2 regions of the Cellulosimicrobium sp. BMG9.23 genome follow, and region 2 is predicted to be linked to the other one. Evidence: predicted binding sites of a transcription regulator. Region 2 holds the regulator's gene; the other holds the start of a gene.
The links. The regulator HspR, encoded in region 2, represses chaperone genes until heat shock. The targets are predictions, from matches to a motif close to AAGTTGAGTCNNNNNGACTCAACTT.
Positions count from the first base shown of each region.

Region 1 (3,396 bases), 140 kb from region 2:
CATGAGCCCCGACGCACCGGTCGACGTCGACGCGCTGCTCGACGAGCTGTACTCGCTCCCGCTCGAGCAGTTCGTCGTCGCGCGGACGGCGGCGTCGAAGCGCATCAAGGCGTCGGGCGACGCCGTCGGCGCCGAGCGAGTCGGCCGGCTCCCCAAGCCGACGGTCGCCGCGTGGGTCGTCAACCAGGTCGCGCGCGAGCACCCCGACGAGATAGCGGCGCTCGTCGCGATCGGCGACGAGCTGCGCGACGCGACCGAGGACCGCGACCGGTCGCGGATCACAGCGCTCGACCGGTTGCGGCGGGAGCGGGCCGAGGCGCTCGTCGGGACCGTCCGGAAGGCCGGGGAGGTGGCCGGGCGCGCGGTCTCCGCGAGCGCCGTCGACCGCCTCGCCGAGACGCTGACGGCGGCCGTCATGGACCCCGACGCGGGCGCCGTCGTGCAGGCCGGGCGCCTGAGCCAGGCGCTGCAGCACGTCGGGTTCGGGATCGTCGACGAGGGCGGGGAGCCCGCGGACGTCGTCACGCTGCACGTGGTGCGGGACGACGGCGAGCCCGCCCCGGCGAGGAGAGGTCGCCGCAGCGCCGGGGGCGGGAAGGCCGGCGGCGGGGGCGGCAGCGACGGCAGCGACGGCAAGGGGGCCGACACCGGGCCGGCGGTCGAGGAGGAGCCGGACCCGCTCGCCGAGGCCGAGCGCACCGTCGAGGAGACCGCGGCCGAGGTCGACCGGCTCGAGGCCGCCCGCGACGAGGCGGACGCGCGGGCGCGCGAGGCGAGCGACGCCGTCGGGCAGGTGGAGGACGACCTGGGCCGCATCGAGGACGAGCTCGCCCGCCTCGCCGACGAGCGCGACGAGGCGCGCTCCCGGCTGGAGGCCGCGCGCGCTGCGCAGGACGAGGCGCAGGCCGGGCTCGAGTCCGCCGACGACGCTCTCGAGGCGGCGGAGGAGCGTGCCGCCGAGGCGCGCAAGGCCCGCCGGGCGGCACGTCGCCGGTGACGCGCGACGACGATCACGCACGCGCCGGTCACTCACCGCGTGGGTAACGCGGGGCCCGGCGCTACGGCGCGCCCGTGTACGGGCCGCCGTCCTCGAGGGTCACGGTCCCGACGGTGAACGAGTCCTCGATGCATGCGACGAGGCTCTCCGCGACGTCCCGCGTCGTGCGTGGCGCGAGGCGCAGCGACACCGCGGACTGCGGCACGTCGGCGGTCCCGAGTGTCTCGACCACCGCGGCGTCGGACGCCTCGACGCAGGCCTGCCAGTCCCCGTCGGGATCGCTCAGGCCGACGACCCAGGTGTGGCCGCCCGGAAGCTCGTCCGTCGGGGCGCACGCCACCGCGAGGAGTCCGACGAGGATCGCCGCCGAGGCACCGCTCACCCACCGTCGCGCGACGCGACCTGATCCCATGGGCGTCTCCTCTCACCGAGCCGACGTGGTCGTGCCGACCCTACCGAGGGTTCTCGTGTCCATGACGGGCGCAGGCGAGCACCCCGCCGTTCGTCGTGCGCGAACGCGGGATTGAGTCGGGAGCGCTCAAGGTTGACCCCGTCAGACGCCGCGGGCTCACCGCGGCAGCAGAACCGGAGGAGTCACCATGACCACCACCCTCACCCCGATCCCGTTCGGCGCCCTGGCCGCGGACCGTCTCGTCCGCGACCTGTGGACCCGTCCCGCCACCCCCGCGCAGCGGAGCGGCTACGCGCCGGCCGCCGACGTCTACCGTGACGGCGACGACCTCGTCGCCCGCTTCGACCTGCCGGGCGTCGACCCGGAGCGCGACGTGACCGTCGAGCTCGAGGGTCGCCGGCTCGTCGTGCGCGGCGAGCGTCGTGACCAGCGCGTCGTCGAGGCGCGCGAGGCCACCGACGAGCCCGCCGAGGGCTCCGAGGCGACCGACGGCACCGAGCGGGAGCCTGTCGAGAAGCCGGTCGGCCGTCGCATCCGCGAGGTGCGGTTCGGCGAGTTCCGCCGGACCGTCACGCTGCCGAAGGCCGCGGACGCCGAGGCGGTCCGCGCGTCCTACGACGCGGGCGTGCTCACCGTGACCGTCGCCGGCGTGTTCGCCGGCCGTGCGCCGCAGCGCATCGAGGTCACGCGCGCGGCCTGACGCCGCGCCACCTGCTCCGGCCGCGCCCGGCCCTGGCGCGGCCGGATCCCGACGGGCCGGTACCTCCCGAGGTGCCGGCCCGCCGTCGTACCCGGGCCAGGTGCCGAACCCCGGGTTGTGCGTCGATCAGCGCCTCATGTGCCGCGTAACCCGGGGTTCGGCACGAGGCGGTGACCCACGATCCCAGGTTCGGCGAGCGCGCAGCCGCGGAACGTCCGCAGCGCCTCGACGACGAGAGCGTGGTCGTCCGCCTGGGGCAGCCCCGAGACGGTGACGACCCCGACGGCGCCCACGCCCTCGACGCGCACGGGGAACGCGCCGCCGTGCGCGGCGTACTCCTGGAGCGGGAGCTGGTGCTGCTCCGCGAACGTCGTCCCCTTCGCGCGCGCCCGCAGGCCCACGAGGTACGACGACGCCCCGAACCGCTGCACGACCCGCACCTTGCGCTCGACCCACGTGTCGTTGTCGGGCGTCGTGCCCTCGCGCGCGGCGTGGAACACCTGCTGCGTGCCCTTGCGGACGTCGATGGTCACCGCGAGGTCGCGCTCGGCGGCGAGCTCGACGAGGAGGCACCCGAGGCGCCACGCGTCGTCGTGCGTGAACGAGGTGAGCACGAGCTCGTGCTCCTGCGCCTCGACGGAGGCGATGGTCGAGGCGAGGTCGTCGGGCGTCGTCGTCATGCCGTCATCGTGACACGCGCGGGGCCGGTGGAACCTCTTCCGTCCGTACACTGTCAGGGTTCGGCCGAGCACCGGCCTGACCGGGCACCGAACCAGCCGGAGACCCTCTTGAGCAACCCCGCGACGGGCCCGCAGCCCCCCGCCGGCCCACCGGGGCCGCCTCCTCCGCCCGCGCGCCGTCGTCGCGGAGGTCGCACGCCGGAGGGCGCCGTGCGGTTCGTGCGCTACTGGCTGCTCATCTACGCGATCCTCGCGCTGCTGATCGCCGTCTCGCTCTTCGGCGGGCTGCTCACCGGCGCCTGGGCCGGGGAGAGCAAGAACACCTCGCGCCTGTTCAGCGCGTTCACGGCGACGGGTCTCGCCGTGCTCGTGCTCTGGGTCCGCGAGCTCATGATGCGCAAGATCCGCAGCGGGCAGTACCCGCCACCGGACCGACGCTGACGCGCTCTCGCAGAGTCCCACCCGGTGACCGGCACCCTCAAGCCGGTCGGTCACGGACGAGGACCTCGCTCGCCGAACCCCGGGTTGCTGCGGCCTCGCGGTGCTGAAGGGCTGCTAACCCACGTCCCGGTTGCTCCACGTGCGCCGGAGATGTCTCCCGTCGTGG
Region 1 covers NZ_JBZGBZ010000005.1:340,430-343,825, forward strand. Annotated here, with positions in the region: gene AC4H2G_RS10355 (hypothetical protein) at 2-997, shown strand; gene AC4H2G_RS10360 (hypothetical protein) at 1,059-1,409, opposite strand; gene AC4H2G_RS10365 (Hsp20/alpha crystallin family protein) at 1,597-2,109, shown strand; gene AC4H2G_RS10370 (heme-degrading domain-containing protein) at 2,244-2,789, opposite strand; gene AC4H2G_RS10375 (hypothetical protein) at 3,000-3,230, shown strand.
Region 1: the regulator HspR is predicted to act here: its motif matches at 1,518-1,542, upstream of AC4H2G_RS10365 (Hsp20/alpha crystallin family protein).

Region 2 (3,396 bases):
CGGTCGAGCACCGCGAGGACAGACCCACGAGCACACGAGACACGACCCGGAGGGAGGCGCCGTGACCGGTCAGGACTGGATGGAGAAGGACTTCTACGCCGCGCTCGGCGTCCCCAAGGACGCCGACGACGCCGCGATCAAGAAGGCGTACCGCAAGCTCGCGCGGCAGCACCACCCCGACCACAACCCGGGTGACGACGCGGCCGAGGCGAAGTTCAAGGAGATCGGCGAGGCGTACGCCGTGCTGTCCGACCCGAAGGAGCGCGAGCAGTACGACGCGATCCGGGCGATGGCGGGCGGCGGTGCCCGGTTCTCCGCGGGGCCCGGCGGCGCCGGTGGCGCGGGCTTCGAGGACCTGTTCGGCGGCATGTTCGGCGGCGCCCCGGGCGGAGGGCGCGTGCGCTACTCGACCGGTGGTCAGGGCGGCGCCGGGTTCGAGGACATCCTCGGCTCGATGTTCGGCGGCGGAGCCGCGGGTCAGCGGTTCGCGGGCCCGGGTTTCGGCGGACCGCAGGCGGGGGCCGACGTCGCCGCCGCGACGACGCTCCCCTTCCGGCAGGCGGTCGAGGGTTCGACCGTCACGTTCACCGTCGACGGCCGCCAGGTGACCACGCGCATCCCGCCCGGCGTGCGGGACGGACAGAAGATCCGCCTGCGCGGCAAGGGCCGCCCAGGAAGCGCCGGCGGACCGGCCGGCGACCTCGTCGTCACCGTGCGCGTCACGCCGCACCCCGTGTTCGCGCTCGACGGGACCAACCTGCGCGCGAGCGTCCCCGTGACGTTCGCGGAGGCCGCGCTCGGCGCGACGATCTCCGTGCCGACCCTGGACGGGTCCACGGTAAAGGTCAAGGTGCCCGCGGGCACGCCGTCGGGCCGGACGCTGCGCGTCAAGGGTCGCGGCGTCCAGACGGCGAAGGGTGCGGGGGACCTGCTGGTCACGGTCCAGGTCGCCGTCCCGCAGAAGCTGTCGAAGGCCGCGCGCGAGGCTGTCGAGGCGTTCGCCGCCGAGACCGACGGGCAGGACGTGCGGGCCGATCTCGCGCGCCAGGCGGCGGAGTGACGGGGGTGGGGTCGTGAGCCAGGAGGTCCCCGAGGACGCGCCCGTCCTCGTCATCTCCCAGGCGGCGGCGCTCGCGGGCATGCACCCGCAGACGCTGCGCCAGTACGACCGCCTCGGGCTCGTCGTACCCCGCCGCGCCGCCGGGCGCGGTCGCCGCTACTCGCTGCGCGACGTCGCGAAGCTGCTCGAGGTGCAGCGCCTCAGCCACGACGAGGGCATCAACCTCGCCGGGATCCAGCGCATCCTGGCCCTCGAGTCGCAGGTCGAGCGGCTCGAGCGCCGGCTCGAGGCCCTGTCGGCGCGCGTCGAGCCCGGCGGGCGCGTGTTCGCCGCGGCGGCGAGCGGTGACGTCGTCGTGGTGCCGCGGGGCCGCAGCGTGCGCCGCGGCGTCGACGACGCCCTGCGCGAGACGTTCGCCGAGCACGCCGAGGCGCGCGCGCTCGTCATCTGGCGGCCGTCCGCCCGGCCGGACGCCGACGGCTGAACGCGCCCGAGGGGCAGCGGACCCGCGGCCGCGCCCCCGCAAGACTCATTTCGAAAGAATGATGTGCGCTAAATAAATGCACACGCTGCAATTGTTAGTCAGGCCTTGCTTGCTATACACGAGGGAATTCCGGGAATACCGTGGAGAACGGAAGCCCGGCCCCCCGGGTCCTCGGAGCGAGGAGACAACGATGAGCAGCCTCATGGAGATGCCCCAGGTCGTCGAGTGTTCCATCGACGGGTGCGGGTACAACCACGACCACGGGTGCCACGCGGGCGCCGTGACCATCGCCGGCCACGTCGGCGACGCGGAGTGCGCGACCTTCATCCCGCTCGGCACCAAGGGCGGGCTCGAGAAGGTCCTCGCTCACGTCGGCGCCTGCCAGCGCACGGAGTGCGTCCACAACGAGTCGCTCGAGTGCTCGGCGCCGTCGATCCGCGTCGGCGCGGGCCCGTCGAGCGAGATCAGCGCGGACTGCCTCACCTTCACGCCGCGCTGACGCGCGGCCGGCTCGGAGGCGGGCTGGCCACCCATCAGACCGCGAGGACGCCCCGCACCCCTGACGCCCCGGAACGAGCGATCGCCCGCTCGGGCCGGGGCGTCGTCGCGCCCGGCCTCGCGCCCGGACCGCTCAGCGTTGCAGCGTGTCGAGCAGCGCGACGGCGGCCGCGTGGGTCCCGGGCAGCGGCTCGGTCCACAGGCGCGGCGGACGGCGCAGGATCGCCGAGACGCCGAGCGAGAGCCCGGTGCGCTCGATACGACGGCGCAGTTCCGCCCGGACCGCCTCGCCGTCGACCAGGCGCTCACCGAGGACGACGAACAGCCCGTTGCCGAGCGACGCCATGGGGTGCCCGTCGCCGAAGGTCTGGGTCAGCGCGCGGCCCATCGCCGCCGACCGGGCGAAACGTTGCCACCCCGTCAGGTCGTCGACGGCCACGTCCACGACGAGCAGCCCGTGGGTGTCGCCGACCGGGACGCCCGAGCGTTGCGCTGCGCCGTACGTCTCGCGGAGGCGGTGCGTCAGGTACTGCGGCGTCGCGAGCCCGGACTCCGGGTCGAGGACCTCGGGGGAGACCGGGGTCGCGGCGTAGCCCTCGGCCCAGCCCACCGCGACGGCGCGCAGGAGCTCGAGATCGGGCTCGCGCTCGTGCGAGCGGTACAGGCACGCCACGTCGTCGATCGCCTCGCCGATGCCGACGCCGGCCTCGCCGCGTGCCTGCCCGAGCCGCTCCGCGGCGGGGGTGACGTCCTGGCGGTCGATCACCGCCTCGGCGAGCGCGTCCACGGCGGGGTGGTACCAGTCGCCGGGGCGCAGCCAGACGCTCTCGACGCTCCTCTCGCGCCAGGCCTCGCGCAGGCGCTCGGGGGCAGGCGCGGCGTACCCATGGATGTGTTCCATGTCCATGAGACGGGCGAGGACCTCGGTCATGACGCGGGTTCGGCGAGAAACTTCGCCGAGGTGCTGCAGCGGGTGAAAAGAACTGTCGGTAGCGGGTAAAGACAGGACGAAGCGGGACGGTTCACCCCCGTCCGAGACCGATGTCGTGGAACCCCTCCCCGGAACCTGGACAGGCGTCTACCATGAGCACCGTCGTACGTCTTGCTGCTGCAGGACGATGTCCAGGGCGGTGGCATGACTGAGGCGCGAACACAGGTGTCGGGCGAGGCGTTGAGCGACGCCGAGCTCATCACTGCTGTGCGTGGTGGAGACCCGAGCGCCTACGGTGCCCTGTACGAGCGGCACGCCGCTGCGGCGCACTCCGTGGCACGGCAGTACGTGCGGTCGGCGGTGGACGCCGACGACGTCGTCTCCGACGCCTTCGCCCGCACCCTCTCGGTCCTGCAGAACGGC
Region 2 covers NZ_JBZGBZ010000005.1:204,540-207,935, reverse strand. Annotated here, with positions in the region: gene AC4H2G_RS09685 (DnaJ C-terminal domain-containing protein) at 62-1,060, shown strand; gene AC4H2G_RS09680 (heat shock protein transcriptional repressor HspR) at 1,074-1,544, shown strand; gene AC4H2G_RS09675 (DUF1540 domain-containing protein) at 1,735-2,043, shown strand; gene AC4H2G_RS09670 (hypothetical protein) at 2,176-2,973, opposite strand; gene AC4H2G_RS09665 (sigma-70 family RNA polymerase sigma factor) at 3,178-3,396, shown strand, end outside.